Regions from separate parts of the Paenibacillus sp. FSL P2-0089 genome, predicted to be linked through region 2. Evidence: riboswitches for the same ligand, from Rfam matches in the RefSeq annotation. Region 2 holds a riboswitch; each other region holds the start of a gene.
The links. Region 2 has a riboswitch for cyclic di-AMP ahead of NST69_RS01085 (hypothetical protein). Riboswitches for the same ligand answer to the same signal wherever they lie in the genome.

Region 1 (4,335 bases), 3.6 Mb from region 2:
GCAATTACACGCTGCGGATTAGCGGGAACGGTCACCTTATGTCCCATTGCATCCGTTACGGTCTTCTCCACAGCGGGTGCAGCAGTTGCTGCAGGTACCGCAGTGGCCTCCGCAGTCGCTTCTGCGGTTGCCGCAGGTGCGGTGCCTGCTCCACCGTTACTGCCTGCGTTGCTATTATCATTTCCGCAAGCGGACAGCAGCAGTGTTGTAGTCATAAGTCCGGCCACCGCCAGCTTCCCGCTTCTTGATCCTTGCAGGTTGAACGAAAACATTGAATACCCCTCCTGTATGTTACCCTCATGATTGGCAAAAGCTCTGTTACCTTCATCTTGTCTATACTGATGATATTGATTCTCATTCTCTATGTCAACCAATAACTTATAATAACGTAAAAACGGCCGTCTCCGCATTAAGCAGAAACAGCCATCTTCCTAATCTTCTATATTATTTATGCAGATGGAAAGGTACAGTCGCGATTACAATGTCCTTCTGATTCATCAGATATGAACGGATGAACAAGCTGGTCTGATTATGCAGCACCGCCTGCCACCAGTGCTTGGTCACGAATTGCGGAATCAGGACGGTAATATGATCCGTTGAAGAGGTCTTCCACTCTACTGTATCGATGAACTTCACCAGCGGGCGGATAATGCTGCGGTAGCGGGAGCGCAGGACGATCAGGCGTACGCCGGGGTTCCACTCCTCCCACTTCTGCTCCATCTTGTGAATCTCTTCTTCATCGAAGCCTACATATACAGCGACCACATTATCTGTCAATGACTTCGCATAGCTGATCGAATGCAGTACAGCACGAGTCACACCGGCGACCGGAACGACTACGGTGCTTCCTTTGATACAAGGCTTATCGGTAGCCGGGCAGATCCGCAGCTGATCGGCAATATTCATATAATGGCGGTGAATCCGGTGGAACACGATGATAACAGCCGGCAGGAAGATGAAGGCCATCCACACGCTGGAGAATTTAGTGATTATGAAAATCAGGGTGATCGTTAATGTAGTGAGCATCCCCACCGTATTGACGGCGAACTTGCTCTGCCAGCCTTTCGGCTTCGTTCTGTACCATTGGACCATCATGCCCAGCTGCGACAGCGTGAACGGAATGAATACCCCTACTGCATATAATGGAATGAGTCCTTCCGTATTCCCGTGAAACGCCGCCACCAGCACAGCCGACATAACACCGAGGAAAATAATACCGTTGGAGAAGCCCAGCCGGTCGCCGCGCACCATGAAGGCATGGGGCAGATATTTGTCTTTGGCGAACATGAACGCCAGCAGCGGGAAGGCCGAGTACGCCGTATTGGCTGCCAGGAACAGGATAACCGCCGTAATCCCCTGAATGAAGAAGTACAGTCCGCCGCGGCCGAAGGTAGATTCGGTAATCTGTGAGACCACGGTGGCCTTCTCATCAGGCATGATACCGTACCAGTAAGCGAGCAGCGTAATACCTGTGAACATTACCCCGAGAATGAGGCCCATGAGCATCAGCGTTTTGGCTGCATTTTTCTCCGCGGGCGCTTTGAAGTTAGGAATGGCATTGGAGACCGCTTCTACCCCGGTCAGAGCCGAACAGCCGGAGCTGAAGGCCTTCAGCAGCAGAAACATACTCACGTTCGATACGGCCGAGCCAATCTCAGGAACATGGGCATGGGCGCCGCCGGTCATATATTTGAAGACCCCCGAGATGATGAGCACGAAGATGGAAACCACGAACAGATAGACCGGGATAGCGATGAAGGAGGCCGATTCGGTCACTCCCCGCAGGTTAACAATCGTTAAGAGCACGATAACAGATACCGCTATCAGAACACTATGATTATGCAGACTTGGAAAAGCTGAAGTGATTGCATCCGTCCCCGCCGACGCACTTACCGCCACCGTCAGAATGTAATCCACCAGCAGAGAGCCGCCGGCCAGTAAGCCGGTATGCACCCCTAGATTGCTTTTGGCGACAATATACGCGCCCCCGCCTTGGGGATAAGCGAAGATCGTCTGCCGGTAGGACAGAATCAGAATAGCCAGCAGGCCCAATACGGCTAATGCAATTGGCAAGGAGTACCAGATAGCGGTGAACCCGGCGGCCACCAGTACAATCAGAATTTGTTCTGTTCCGTAGGCTACAGACGAGAGCGCATCAGAAGACAGGACAGCCAGTGCTTTCACCTTGGATAACTTTTCATGATCGAGTTCGTTCGACTTCATCGGACGCCCGATCAATAGTCGTTTTACCTTGCTTACCATTGTAGTAACAGTTCCTCTCTTGGTTAAGTTGAAACGGGTTTCCCTGCGCTGTTTTCATAAGTGGATTTCATAAATGCAGGCACCAAAATAAGCATACGGAAATGATCCGCATGCCTTAGTGTGCATGGTCATTATCCCACTAGTGGCTTACGAGGTTAGCTGGCGGATTCGGACTGTGGTAGCCCTACGGTTACAGGTCAAGTAGCCTGCTCCGATTCACCCCTTTTGGCCTTGGCCAAAGTGTGGTTCCCCCGTTTTTCCTTCCGGAAAATTCAGCGCATATTCAACTTCTCACAAGGACTAATATTAAGCTACAACACGTCTTCCGTAAAGCGTGGAAACAAATGAAAAAAGAATGAAAAGCACTCAAAACAACCAAATTCATCATCCGGTATGTCTTGATCTTTCATTCTCTTTCATTATCCCTTTACCACGTGATTTTACAGGGTTTTTGCATATTATTTTTTACTAAAATTAAGGGTATTCTCTTCTCTTCCTTCTGCCCGTCAGCTTCTTACTCCGCAGGCTCCTCTTTGCGTCCTGTCCAGAGCAGAATGGAGATTAAGGCAAAGGCTATAAGTGCAAGCAGAGGGATCGTTATAAATCCGAACCAGTTCAGATAATCCTTGTTGCACGGTACGCCGATGGTACAGGGAAGCACCTTGCTGAGCGCCGGAATTTTCTGCTCCGCATAATGATATATGGAGATGCTGCCGCCAATCAGACTAAGGGGAAGCACGTATGGAATGATCCGCTTGTCCCCCCGGTAGGTGGCGATCCCCAGCAGGAACAGCTGCGGATACATGAAGATCCGCTGGAACCAGCACAGCTTACAGGGCTCGTAATTTAGGACCTCACTGAGATACAGGCTTCCTGCTACAGCCACCACACAGACGAACCAGGCCAAGTAGAGACAGTTACGCCGGCAGAAGGCAGAGAAGGCGGTCATTGGGCGGTCCCTGCTCCCGCTGCTGCTGTTGCTGCCTGAATCTGGGCGTCAATCGCCTCCATATTGAAAGGCTCCTTCACCTTGATGCCGTTCACGTACAAGGAAGGCGTATTCGTTACGCCCGTATCGGTGCCAAGCTGAATATCCCGCTCCAGCTCGCTTACGTAGGTACGCTCGTCAATGTCCTTGCGCAGCAGGTCGTAATCCACCGGCAGCTCCAGCTGCTTGGCGAGACTCACCAGGAAGTCAGGTGTAGCCCATTCCTTCTCTTCATTCCCCTGATTGGCATAGATCGCATCGAAATACTTCCAGAACGCTTCCTGGTTCTGATGATAGACCGATAGCGCTGCCAGGGAGGCCGTTCTGGAATCCGTACCGAGGAAGGCCAGATTCACGAAATAGAAGGCTGCTTTATTCTGATCGACATAGCCCTGAACGATCTGCGGCTTGATCACACCGGTGAACTGGGCGCAAGCCGGACATTTGAAATCGCCGAATTCCACAATTTTGACCGGAGCATCCTCCTTGCCAAGCCGCATCATTTCGCTGTAATTGAAGGCAACCGGCTTACTGTCTGTACCGGCAGGCGAAGAGTCCTTCGATGCCAGCATAAATAAGCCTACAAAAATAATAATGACGATGGCCACCGTACTCACGATCAGAATTCTCGTTTTCTGCTTCTGCTGCTCCTGCTCTGCCCTGCGCTTCTCCTGCTTGCTCATCTGGGGAGCCGTGACATTGTTCTTTTTTGTTTTGCTCAAAGAGAGTTCCTTTCCGTCCTCAGGACTATCGTGATAAAAGAATAGTTACTTTCAAATTATATAATGTTAACTCTCTTGTTGGCAATCGCTGTCTTATACGGCTTCATTCTCCTCCGCTGACTCCCCCTCCCCTGTATCCTTGCCGAAAAATACCTCCGGGGAATGCTCCTGCGACTGCAGCTTAATTCTGAAGAAGAATTGTGTGCCGCCCCCTTCTGCCGGTTCTGCCCAGATCTCTCCTTGCATCAGGTCTACAAGCTTCTTGCAGATCGCAAGGCCCAGACCCGTGCCGGGGTACTTACGGGTATGCGACCCGTCCACCTGCGAGAAGGACTGGAAGAGCAGCTGCAGCTTATCCGGTGA
Region 2 (4,335 bases):
GAAGGCTGGGACAAAGCGGGAAAGGAACCCGCAGAGGATACACGCGGGGGCCTCGCCGCCAAAATCTATAAGATGATTCGAGGAGCTAATGAGCACGGTGAGATTGCTGAGCTGCGGGAGCAACTACCGGCGGCAACGTGGCCGCTCTCCGGGCACTTCCAGAAGGAGATGCAGGCGATTCGCGGTATCCATTTCATAAGTGATGATGCTGTGGTGTTCAGCACCGGCTCACCTTGGGAGAAGAATGCAGTTGTGGCTGTACATAAGGATGTTATTTCCGTATTCGACGAGTTTAGCCTGGTTGGGGCATCTCCTGACAATCAGTTCTATGCACTCGCCGGAACTCAAGGCATTACCATTATGCAATCCATAAACAGCACTCTACAAGGAATAGTTGTAGCAGATCTCACATGGCGTGAGCTGAATGGCACGATTCAAGCGCTGGACCCGGACTTTACTGTTTTGAACATAGACAGCTTGGAACAGGAGTTACCCTTGGAGCAAGTCATTCCTTTTAACGGGGGCCAAGCATTATTGCTTGTTACGAGCCAGGGAATTTTCCTGGTCCAGCAATCGCAGGTGAAGCTATGGGAGGTGAAGCTGCTGCATCCTGATCTCGAAGAATATAAAGCAGATGAGATGGAGCATATCGAGATCGACATGCCGCATGGTGCCGTCTCTCCGGATGGAAGATGGATTGCCTATGGCAGCCAGGGCAGTGATCATCTTTTATATGACACAACTTCAGGGCAGGTTCACTTATTCAATCCGGAATCCAGTTACCCGCACTATACTATATTTACGAAGGACCAGCATAGCGTATGGTACAATGCCTGCCACTTCTATAATGGCGTTACCCTTGCTGTGTCCCTTGAAGATGCGGAAGCAGGAAAGCTCCCGTCCGATCAGGAATATCCGGTTGTTAACGAGGAAGCCCGGGTATATGCGGCGGCGGCACTGAAGGACGGTGTTGTCATTGGCGATGCCTATGGCTACCTGAGGCTCATTGATACAGGGGGGCGGGAGCTGTGGCGTTATTATGCCGGAAGCACCATTTCTGGATTAGCTGTCGATCCGGATGAGACCATGCTGGCCGTGGGGACTTATGGAGGGATGCTGCATTTCCTGGACCTTCATGCCGCTGAACGCAGCGACTATGAGATTACAACAGGAACCGTTCGTGAGATGAAGCGGATTATTGCCTGGAAGAATCAGAATGAGCCGCTTTGGTGGTGAGCTGATACATGGAGAACCCTTCTTTCCCACCGCCGTCTGCCAAAAATAAAAAACAGCGCTTGAGCGAGATAAATGGCAGATAATCTGCTACATATATGAGTTTTGGCTTCCATTTGCTTAGCCATTCAGCCATTTGCTGAAAATAAGGCGAATAGCACTCTTTTCCATTTTTACAAACCCCCTCTGAAGAGAGTATGATTCGTGTTGAAAGCAAATGAATGCATTCATGAAAATGAGCATATGCATGCACGCTGAATTTCCGTCATGTGGAAAACGGGGGAACCATCCGGCCGTCAGGCCGACTTGGGGTGAATCCAAAGGAGAATGCCACGCGCAGGTCTCCGGCAGGTAGGGCGACTCTCACCGTCCGAATCCGACAGCTAACCTCGTAAGCGCCAAGAGAGAGCCCTGATCCGCCACGCTTTTGTGCCAGGCGTCTTAAGCCTGTTACCCACAACCGCAGGCAGAGGTCCTCCTCTGCCTGCGGTTTTTTGCGCGCTGGAATGAACTGCACAGTATAGATTCAGGAAGGAACGTGACCACATGCCTGACCCCTTATCGCCCAAACTAACCGCCGCTGCCGGATTTAACCACTACACCCAGCAATATAGCGGTCCCGTCTATGCGCTTAGCTGCCTGCTGCTGGAGCAAGGCGTCCGCGCCGAACAAGCTGCAACCGCCACCTTCGTGGCCCTCCATCCACTATGGCTGAAGGGCCGCCTCTCAGGGGACGCCGCTGCTGCGGCTGCCTACAGAGAGTGCATCCGCCAGTGTGCCATGCTCGCCCACGACCGCAGCCGCTGCGCTTCTGCGCCGCTGAGCTGGGACGATCACGTTGCCAGTGCCTTATGGTACGGCATCCAGCTCCCCCTGTCCGACATCAGCCAGATTCTGGAGTGCAGCGTCCCCGAGCTCAAGGCCCGGCTCAGAGGAATACGTGAACAGATGGCAGCCGCACACTCAGCCTTGCCTGCTGTGCACCGTCCTTCGGCGGGTTGAGACTGGGAATAACGCGGGATACGCGGGATATAGGAATGAGTGCGGCGGAATAAGTTGGATGTGGCGGATTTTGGGTACGGATGCGACAAAAGGAGATGGATAGCGGGCCATGCGGACTACAGATCCGCTATTTCAGCAGATGGGACCATTCCGAAGGCCATGCAGACTGAGAGGCGCTTAATTAACCCATTCCAGCTCATTTTGCGCTCCATACAGCCCTTTAAGGTCCTCTCAGTCCGTAACGGGGAGAAAATCGGTCTTTTTCACAAAATAAGGGCCGCTGAGTCCGCCTACAAAACAACATCCCCCCCACAAAGTGGGGCTTTAGCTTTGATGATGACTCAGGTACTTTGCGGGGACCCCAAAACATATAAATTCTAACAAATAAAGCCGCAGCATCCGCCGCGACTTCGTCCTTGACTCTCAGCGCCAGCACTCATGCAGTGCTTGGCTCACCTTACATAGCTCAACCATCCCATGCAGTGATCCTGTCTCCAACGGCCGTTCAGTACATCGAACTCAGCTCTTGCCCTTCCCACCCTTGCCGCCCTTGGCAAACCGCCAAAAAGCCATACAGCAGCCGAGCAGTCCGGCTCCCAGCAGAAGGGTCTGTAACGCCCCCAGCCAAGTCGATTGATCCGACGGGATCAGGCTGCTGATAATAATCAGCAGGATCGAGGCCGCGACCAGCACGGGGGTTTGTCTACTTTTCTTCACAACACTTCACCACTCCTAAAGACTAATACTACTAAGGTACACCATCTCCGGCGTTTTCACCAGTTCACCACGGCTCCGGGCACACCCGGGCGGAAGAACGTATGGCGTCCTTGGCTAGTAATTCTTCACTCCATAGTAGTCAAAATCAGCGAAGGAGTCATGCTGGTGGGCATCAACGGAACCGATGAAATTTAACAAGCCTGTAAATCCGCCAATCTCCCCCGGCTCCCCGTTCACGCCTTCATCCGACAGATAGAGTACATCAATGTTTTCTACAAAAGCTTGCCAATCCCCGTTATCTCCGAAGCGGTAAAGGATACTCGCGATGCCTGAATGATAGATAATCTTGAGCTCCGCTGTGTCTTCAGGGACTGGAATGTAATGGTGGACCAGCTCAATGCGTTGCCCCAGCTTGGCCTGAAGTACGTATAGAACGGTACCCTCTGATTCGGAGTGGGTCAAGTGAACGTACAGCCAATTATTCGAATCATAGTATAGCCCCAGACCGGCCGTTTCCGAGTAATGATCGGGATGAAATTCCACCTTGGTTTGAACTTCATAATGAAGGGAAGTTGCGCGTGTGGCCATAATCGCCGGATGGATCTGCGAGAAAAAAGAATTCTCTCCATGAATGCGTAAGTAACCCGGACGTTCAACCGTGTTCACCCATGCCGCTTGCTGGTCCCGGTACGGAGTCAGAAAATGAAGATCATATTTCTCCTGATTAAAATCATCAAATACGTCATGAGAGATTCCATCGGCCTCTAATTCAACACCTGTCATCCCCTCAACTTCCATTTTCGCTACATTCGATCCATCCTTCATTTCCAGCCAGCCATCCTCTGTCCAATGCATTTTTTGAATAGAGGTTTCACGGCCTAATGGATTTAAGAGCGTTCCTTCCACAGGCCGTGACATGAGATGAGCAATATACCATTCGCCTGTTTGAGTTTGCACTAATGAGCCGTGACCTGCTTTTTGCATGATCGAGCTTGGATTATACATCTCAAAATGCCCGGCATCCGGATTCCCAAGTGAAAATAAATGGCGCGGCGAGGAGGTGATGATCGGCTCTCCCGACGGATGCGGTTCATAGGGACCAAAAATATTCTCCGAACGTCCCAGCTCAACACCATGAGCATAGCCAGTTCCGCCCGCAGCTAATAAAAGATAGTACATCTCTCTATATTTATAGATCTGCGGTGCTTCAGCACAGCCGCGGCTGGTGAAGCCTTGCGTCACCCGGTGCCAATGTCCAACCAGCTTACCCTCATTCAAATCAAATTCAGCGATCACAATATGTCCAGGCGCCTGATACCCTTCACGGGTCTCCCATTCAAGAATGGACACATAGTGCTTGCCATCTTCATCGTGGAAGAGCGC
Region 3 (4,335 bases), 600 kb from region 2:
CGATATTATCCAGCGGCAGCTTCTCCTCCAGCAGCTTCATGAGGATAGGTGTAGTCACATAATACGGCAGGTTAGCTACGACACTAACCCGGTCCCTGCCCGCGAAATCCTCAGCGAACAGCTCCTGCAGATTCACCTTCAGCACATCGTCATTACGGATCTTTACATGGGGATAAGGCGACAGGACATCCCTAAGAATCGGAATCAGCCTGCGGTCAATCTCTACCGCAGTGACGGCCCCGGCCGTCAACGCCAGCCGTTCCGTCAGTGCTCCGATCCCCGGGCCAATCTCAAGCGCACCGGCTGTGCTGTCCAGACCGGCGGCATCCACGATTTTGTCCAGAATATTCTGATCGATCAGAAAGTTCTGGCCCAGGCTTTTTTTGAAGGAGAATCCGTAACGCTGAATTATCGCTTTGGTTCTTGTTGGGGACGAGATATTCTCGATACCGCTCATGAAGTAATGCCTCCCTGATCAATTTGGGCGAGGGCCTGCGCGAACTCTTCGCGGGTAATGCCGAACATCGCCAGACGTTTGTACAGCTGTTTGCCATTGCAATAACCGATACCGAGCAGATTGCCAAGCTGCATTCTGCGCTCAGCCGCCCGGGGATGCACCATCAGCCCTGCGGCCATAAGCTCATCCAGCCCGATGATGGGCGGCGCCCCCTCGAAGGAGGTATGTACATGCTCCAGCGCATGGCGGATAGCCTCAGGCGAAGCATTCTCTATTCCGATATCTCCTTTGCGCGTTGCATCCTTCTCAGGGATGAAGGCATGCTTGCAGCCCGGCACCTTGGCCGCGACGATTTTGCGGATTCGCTCTCCGGCATGATCCGGGTCGGTAAGAATGATTACACCCCGGCGCTCCATGGCCAGCTTGATCTTGGCAATGACCCTGCTATCCACTGCCGAACCCCCGGTTTCAATCGTATCGGCCTCAACCGCCCGCTTAACGGCAACGGTATCACTTTTCCCTTCAACCACAATTAGCTCTTTAATCATAAATATTTTTACTCCTTACTCCAGAACGCAAAAAGAAGAGGATTCGCTCCCCTTCTTTTTGGCTAAAGAATGTATAAGTGATGAGCGGCAGCTCTCTGAAATTTCGTAAGTGCTTCCCTCACTATATCGTATTAACCGCTAATTTGCAAAAGACTTTACGTTTAGTTCAGCTCCGGCTTCACAGGTCCGATCACATAGAGTGTGCGCGACTTGCGGCCGAAATTACGGGCATGACTCAGTGAATCGTAATAGACATCCACCTTGTTGCCTTTGATGGCACCGCCGGTATCCTCTGCTCGGCGAAACCCTAATCCTTCAATGTACACCCACCAGCCGATTGGTATAACCCTAGGATCTACAGCAATAGTGCGGCCTTCCGTTACGCGTGTGCCGGAGGCAGTACGTGTTCCAATACCCGGTTCCTGCGACGAATACGCGGTCATGGATACGTTTTTAATCATTCTTTTGTACTCGAAATCCACACCAGCCTTACTGGTAACATTGCTGGCCTTTGCGCTCGCTTTAGATGACTTGGAGGTTGTTACAGGTTTGGAAACTTTGGCAGTAACTACGACGGGCTTAGGAAGCGGCTTGGTTCCAATGGCAATGACTTTGTCCTTGGTAACCGTCTGTACTTCCTTGCCGATCATGCGCATGGATGCCAGCTCGCCATCTTGATAGATCTTCTCGATGTGCTGGACCATTACGCCAGGCTTACCTGCCTGTGCCACTCTTACGGTTCCCTTGGTCAATGAGGGGTCTGCTGTCTTAATGACCCGGAAAGGCAAATTAGTTGTCCGTTGAACCACATGCTTGTTAATCCGGACAATTTTGATTTCCATGTCTGCAGATACTGCGGTTTCTAGCGAAGGGTAAATCTTGTCTAAGCCTTCCAGGCTGTAGCCCAGCTTGTCGATGGCCTGACCAATGGTATCCTCGGTCGTAAATAACGTCTCGGTCTTTCCGTCTACGGTAAGAGCGAACTTCTGCGCAGTGTTAATCACGATACGGTCGCCGTCTTTTATTTCATCACTAAGGCCAATAGATAATTCATCATGCGCCTGCAGCGAAATCTGTTCCTTAGCCAGCACATCACTGAACAGCGTTTCCCGCGTCTCCAGTGTCTGTACCTGTCCGTCTATTACTAGGGTAATTTCTTTTTTGCTCTGACCGTGTACGTACAGCAGTATTAACAGTGCGATAACAATCGATGCCACACCGGCAAGTAAAACTACGCGGGGATTCACTTGCTTCAACCGTAATGCGAAAGACCTGCTGGATGATTGCGAATCATGGGATACCTCTGGTTGGAATACGCCCACTCTTTCCATCCTCCTTACATAGCCCCGTCGTCCAAGTTAGTTCAAGGTGACTGTATCACTTCTGACGAAACTAGGTTTGAGTTTGCAACAGGATACGCCCGCACTTGCTTCAGCGTTTCCTGCTCATGGATCGCCTGCTCGGCATAGTTACTCCGGAGATCTGTTATATAACAGTATGCCGGGAGCATTCTCATTATTCAAAACAAAAGAAGCCTAAAAAGAGCTCATAGAGGACTCTTTCGTGGCTTCCCGGTGTCGAATACGTCGGAATGCTTATGCACGAGGTTTCCTCTCTTACTTGCGCTTACGGGGTTAGCTGTCGGGTTCGGACATAAGAGAGACGCCCTATCTCAGGTCACCCGCTCACGGCGGTTGCCCTCAAATTCACCCCAAAGACCACGTAAAGAAATCAAATAATGCCTGCGGCAATTCTGTGCCAGTACTCTTGTACGTTCATGCGGCAGCGCATTATTGGTTCCCCCGTTCTCCATACGGAGACTCAGCGAGACGATCCATGAAATTAGTGACTGTCACAGTTACAACAGCTCACTGCACTGAAAAGATGATATCCTGTTTTGATACATGTTGTAAAGGACGATTCAACCACGTTTACGTAAAAAAATGATTAAAATATTGTAATAATCGGCCGTTTTTCCGTCATAAAAGTTTAATATATCCGCTATACTTCATTTTTCACCGCTTTTACTCCTGTTTTCAGAGTATCCCAAATCGTTCCAGTGCGTTCGCATACGTAATTTCCGCCAATTCCTGTAATTCAATCCCTTTTATTGCCGCGGCCGCCTCCGCTACCAGCCTCACATGAGCGGTCTCATTTCGCTTGCCCCGGAAGGGGTGCGGAGTCAGATATGGGGAGTCGGTTTCGATCAGCAGCCGGTCCAGCGGAGTCTGGGCAAGCACCTCTTTGGGCACCCGGGCATTCTTGAACGTAATCGGTCCTCCAAAAGAAAGATGGAAGCCCAAATCAAGACACATCTTGGCACTTTCCCAGCTCCCGGAGAAGGAGTGCATTACCCCGCCAACCTCGCCTGCCTTCTCCTCGCGGAGTATACGTATCACATCTTCATGAGCATCACGGTTATGAATGCTGATTGGCATCTTCAGCTCACGGGCCAGCCCGATCTGCTTGCGGAATACTTCATGCTGCACATCCTTAGGAGAGGTATCCCAGTAGTAATCCAGCCCAATCTCGCCGATGGCAACCACCTTGGGATGAGCGCATAAGGAGGCGATCCATTCCAGGTCTCCGTCCTTCATCGTGATGGCATCCTGGGGATGCCAGCCAACGGCTGCATAAATATAATCATATTTCTCGGCAAGCTGCATGGTGGTCGGTATCGTATCCCGGTTAAAGCCGATGTTGATCATCTTGCTGACGCCGGCTTCCAGCGCCCTGGAAATGACCTCTTCGCGGTCTTCGTCGAATTGTGGAGCATCCAGATGGGTATGGGTGTCGAATAACTGCATTACATACATCCTTTCGGCCTGTTGTTGTATCTATAATTCCAAGCATGATCTGATTATTTGGCAAAAATCTCTGCGATGGACGGCGGCAGCTGTGGAAGGGCTTTCTGCAGTCTGTCCTGCGGAAAATACAGATGGTATCTGCCGCGGTGAATACCACTGATAGAACGAACAATATCCGAGACCTCCGAGATTTCCCTCAGCCGGTCATGCTTGTCCAGAAGCAGGATCTGCTTGCTGTCAAAGCCGTCTCCCGGACGGAACACATCATAGGGAAGATCGGTGGGATAATCAATTTCCAGATCATAATCGGGCCGGAGTCCCGCACCGGCGAAGCTGCGGCGGATTTCGTCAATCGTGTCAGAATCCAAATGCTCCATCTCCACATATTTATACAGTTTACGATGGATAAACCGGCTGCACAAGTCGCTCAGGATGTCATCCTCCTCCAGCGTCCACTGCATGAAGGCAGTCTGCATCAAGGCTTCATCCAGCAGCAGGTACTGCCCTACCGTTACCTCTCCGC
Region 4 (4,335 bases), 3.5 Mb from region 2:
TCCTCCACTTCAAAATCCTCCTGCGTAAGCGGCCAGTCCGCCGGCAAAAACATCATCAGCTCCGCGCGTTCCAGATGCTTATACTCTTTACGGATCTCCTGAGGGAGCGTCAGCGGCAGATCGCTCATCCCATTGGTGTACAGCACCCGGTAGGGCTCATCAGGTGTAGCCTCCATAATATTTACATCAATATGTACGATGTCTGAAATCAGTTCGTGGAACACGCCAGTTTCCCGGTTTGGAAAGACCCGATTGAAATGTTCGTTTAAATCTTCCATGTACAAAATATTGGCGGGAGGCGTAACCTGCTGCTCATCCGAAGCGTCATAACCATAAATGGTGGTACCATCTTCCGATTTGCCCATTTCCTTGCCGCCAAACAGTTTTTTGAAAAAGTTCATGTCTTTGCGCTCCTCTGTGTGGGTGTATATTAAAGTGCGAAATGAAGTATTTGAAACCTCACTTGGAAGTATAACAAAAGACATAGCCCCGGAGCGATGGGTCTATCGATTCGAATTTCAAAAGGAGCAGATATGAACTATATCATTTTTGATCTGGAAGCCACCTGTTGGGAAAATGACCGCAAGCGGGGCGTAGGCATGGAGAGAGCCTTGACTATGCTTGAATTGCCGCTTGAAGGTACTCACCATAGAGGTATCGATGATGCCAAGAACTTCGCGAAAATATTCGTTAAGATTTTTGACCAATTGAAGGTTTGATAATTTAAATTGATCATGTCTATAGCAGTGAATAATAGGATACTGATTCTGCAAATAAAATGGTTGGATTCAGATGACTCTTCACCGTATTAATTGAATGGATTCTTTGCTTTGTCCTTTGATGGCGATACCGCTCCGATCCGGCTCCTACCTTCATTCGGATTTGGTCATTTTGAATGAACATACTATCGAGTGCAGTCTTGATCATGTTAAGTTGATTGGGGGCCCATTCTTGTCCGTGCATCCGGACGTATTCTGTGGCTTCTTCTGCAGTACAATGACATATCTCTTTCAGAAAAGAGCCCCATTTGATTAAATCCACCGCATTGTCACCCGCACAAAGAATGCAATTCCCATAGCTGATCTGTCCTCCGAAGGTTAACTTCAACACCCCATACCAGTATCCGTAAGGCTCTGAAATATGCATGAAGGAAGGGCGGCAGCTAAATGCGAACAACTCGATTCGTGACAGTCTGGCGTTAATCATGAATAATGCCTCCTAGGTTGTCTATAGATTTCATATAACGCTGCAGATTATGGGTCTGCTCAGCTGTGGCTACATAGGCTGACAGTTCAGTTTCATTCTCACATACAGCAGCATGCTCAAGCCAAACGGAATATTTGGTTTTCTGTACGATGGATAAGTGTAATGGAAAGGTTTTGCGGGATCGCAGCAAAAAAGCATGGTTAATGCAGGCTCTCTCCAGTGCTTACGAGGTTAGCTGACGGATTCGGACGGTGAGAGTCGTCCTACCAGTGAAGAGTTCAATCTTCTTTGGATTCACCCCATTTCGGCTGGCCACAGCCATTTGGTTCCCCCGCTTCCCGCCTGACGGGAATTCAGCATTTGTTAAAAGGAATCTTACGCTGAGCATCACCGTTTGTAAAATGCTGAAAGTTCTCTAGGAGACTAAATAAGACTCTATAGGATATAAAAATGAAGAAAATCCCTTGTAATCTAGCATTCATCCTCGATTTTCTTAAGTTATCGCGTATTTATTAACTTTTTAATGCAACCTAAATGGGGCTAAATGAATCTTAATGCTTCTTTAATCATGATTATAAAAAAGAGAATCGGAGAGATTGAGACTGGTTGCAGAGATACTAAGAGGTTTATTGTCTGCCTTTACAGGTGAACATGTGCGAGAGCCCGATTAATTATTTGCTTGTATGGAGTGCCGCCATTATGAATCCAATATTGGAATGGATTGAGAATAAATGTTCTGGTATAATCAACTGAGAACATCAGTTCTGTTATCAAATGCCATTTGCCGTAAGTTGCATGGCAAGAAACATCGGATTGGGATAAGATCCTCAAGAGTGCAAAATGGACGCCTATATAAAGCTTTATGGGAGCAAATGCTAGGGGCGTTGTACTTACCGATACTTGGACATACTAACACTTTGAACTTGTAGGTTTACCTTTTATTCCGAGAAAAAATGAGTTTATATATAATATTGACCTTATTTAAAATCAAAGGAGAATGCGACTCATGGATAAGAAAACCATTTACTTTTTGTGTACAGGAAACTCCTGCCGGAGTCAGATGGCCGAAGGCTGGGCCAAGAAATATTTGAGCAATGAATGGAATGTGTATAGTGCAGGCATTGAGGCTCATGGGTTGAATCCGAAAGCCGTTCAAGCGATGAGTGAAGTAGGTATAGATATCTCAGGTCAAACATCAGATATTATTGATCCGCAGCTGCTGAACAGCTCTGATCTCGTCATTACTTTATGTGGAGATGCAGCAGATAAGTGTCCCATTACCCCGCCTCAGGTGAAACGTGAGCATTGGGGATTCGACGATCCGGCAAAAGCGCAAGGAACAGATGAAGAGAAGTGGGCAGTCTTCCAGCAGGTTCGTGATCAAGTGGGAGAGCGCATCAAACAATTTGCTGAAACGGGTGAATAGTCACGATAGTGGAGTAACTGCTGCTAATGAGACAGGAGAGAAACTATAATGGTAAATTATCATGAACTGATTGAAGGTAAAGTATAATAGATCTTTTTTGCTAAAACCCCAAATTAAACCCGACCTTTATTACTAGGTCGGTTTTTTGGGTGCGCCTGGCATGGATGATAACTTGGCGGTGAAACGAGCTTGCCACATAAAGCGAAGTTCAATACTGCCCGAATCCCAGCATGTATATGTGGTGGTCTAACAAAGGACTGTGTGTTCTCCAATATCCGTACCGGGCTGGAAGAACTGCTTCAGTTGATGAAGGAGCTTCAGCAGGAACACGCCAAGAGTGACTCCTCTTTGGCACCCATGCTTGCCGCATGCGGGTGGTCCCTTGATCGGTCAGTTCCAGAATAATGTTACATTAATTAAATCCAAACCCCCAAGTTAGCTGTCTATATAACAGGAGGTGAACGACAATGATCGATGCACAGCAACAAATCAACGCCGCACAAAACGGAGATCACGATGCCTTCGTTTCTCTTATAAAGGATCGGACGGATAAGCTGCACCGAGTGGCCCGCCATTATGTACGGGAGTCCAAAGATGCGGAGGATATCGTTCAGGATGCCCTGGTTAAGGCTTATGAGTCACTGCATACGCTGCAGCAAGCCGAAGCGTTTGAGAGCTGGCTTACCAGAATTGTGGTGAACCGGGCACTCAATCACTTGAAGAAATCCAAGCGTGTTCACCTGAGCGAAGACCCGCAGGCGCAAGAGACATTGGTCGTTAATGATATCGATCAAACCCTGGATCTGGAGCGAGCATTGGCCAGTCTGAATCCGAAGCTGCGTCAGCTCCTGTTCTTAAAATATAAGAAGGACCTGACCCAGCAGCAAATCGCCCATCTCCTGGACATGCCATTAGGTACTGTAAAAACACAATTACGGAAGGGGCTGGAGCATTTGCGCAACGAAATGGCTCAAGATTTTCCCGAACGAGACCTGGATACATTACGCCTGCAGTTAAGACAACAGGCAGAGCACCAGTTTGCCGTTTCACCGGATTATGATTTGATCGTCAATGATTATCAAGAGAACACCATGAGGGGAACAGGGAAGGGAGAAGCGGGATTCTTATGGGTTAAAACGGGGAGTGATGACGCCGTTTCTGCTACACTCTCCAGGGACGGCAACTTGCTAGACTATGCCATTTCCTGGGCCTCATTGGACAACGGGACACGGCTATCTGAGGAGGAGCTCAAACAGCAGGCAGAGCAATTCCTGGAAGATCATTATCCCGGCGCACTGCGTAATTTTCCGTATTGTGAGATGGAGTGGATGGAAGGGATGTTTGGGTACACACGACAGCAGAAGGCAATGGGGCTGCCGCTTCCTGAGACGGGATGCCTGATTATGGTTCACCCCAGCGGTCGCGTGGTCGGATTTAGGTACTACGGAACCGTTCCAGGGCCAGCACTCCCAACCATGATCACACCAGAAGAGGAACAGTTGGCGTGGATGAAGGCGCATTTTTTGCTACATGTGGAATATTGCATATTGGACAAAGCCGTGTACACGGATGGTGACGATCAGGTCCATCTTGTTTACGCCCCCCGAAGTAGAGGACTAATCTATACTGCATCATCACAGGAGGAAGTTCCGACAGCCTATAGGGCAGAAGCTGTCCCTTCTGACCCAAGAACTCTGGACGAG

Region 1: another riboswitch for cyclic di-AMP. It lies ahead of NST69_RS16050 (APC family permease); the one in region 2 lies ahead of NST69_RS01085 (hypothetical protein).
Region 3: another riboswitch for cyclic di-AMP. It lies ahead of NST69_RS31585 (ubiquitin-like domain-containing protein); the one in region 2 lies ahead of NST69_RS01085 (hypothetical protein).
Region 4: another riboswitch for cyclic di-AMP. It lies ahead of NST69_RS15420 (hypothetical protein); the one in region 2 lies ahead of NST69_RS01085 (hypothetical protein).

The regions. Positions count from the first base shown of each region.
Region 1 is NZ_CP152006.1:3,888,408-3,892,742, forward strand. It holds gene NST69_RS16045 (ABC transporter substrate-binding protein) at 1-272, opposite strand, end outside; gene NST69_RS16050 (APC family permease) at 445-2,262, opposite strand; cyclic di-AMP (ydaO/yuaA leader) riboswitch at 2,391-2,550, opposite strand; gene NST69_RS16055 (disulfide oxidoreductase) at 2,777-3,211, opposite strand; gene NST69_RS16060 (DsbA family protein) at 3,208-3,972, opposite strand; gene NST69_RS16065 (ATP-binding protein) at 4,066-4,335, opposite strand, start outside.
Region 2 is NZ_CP152006.1:255,208-259,542, reverse strand. It holds gene NST69_RS01090 (hypothetical protein) at 1-1,236, shown strand, start outside; cyclic di-AMP (ydaO/yuaA leader) riboswitch at 1,476-1,645, shown strand; gene NST69_RS01085 (hypothetical protein) at 1,780-2,235, shown strand; gene NST69_RS01080 (hypothetical protein) at 2,755-2,952, opposite strand; gene NST69_RS01075 (family 43 glycosylhydrolase) at 3,067-4,335, opposite strand, start outside.
Region 3 is NZ_CP152006.1:7,387,954-7,392,288, reverse strand. It holds gene rsmA (16S rRNA (adenine(1518)-N(6)/adenine(1519)-N(6))-dimethyltransferase RsmA) at 1-457, opposite strand, end outside; gene rnmV (ribonuclease M5) at 454-1,005, opposite strand; gene NST69_RS31585 (ubiquitin-like domain-containing protein) at 1,167-2,327, opposite strand; cyclic di-AMP (ydaO/yuaA leader) riboswitch at 2,614-2,842, opposite strand; gene NST69_RS31580 (TatD family hydrolase) at 3,042-3,812, opposite strand; gene NST69_RS31575 (HD domain-containing protein) at 3,866-4,335, opposite strand, start outside.
Region 4 is NZ_CP152006.1:3,742,243-3,746,577, forward strand. It holds gene NST69_RS15410 (suppressor of fused domain protein) at 1-401, opposite strand, end outside; gene NST69_RS15415 (hypothetical protein) at 534-719, shown strand; gene NST69_RS15420 (hypothetical protein) at 739-1,206, opposite strand; cyclic di-AMP (ydaO/yuaA leader) riboswitch at 1,412-1,575, opposite strand; gene arsC (arsenate reductase (thioredoxin)) at 2,213-2,632, shown strand; gene NST69_RS15430 (sigma-70 family RNA polymerase sigma factor) at 3,100-4,335, shown strand, end outside.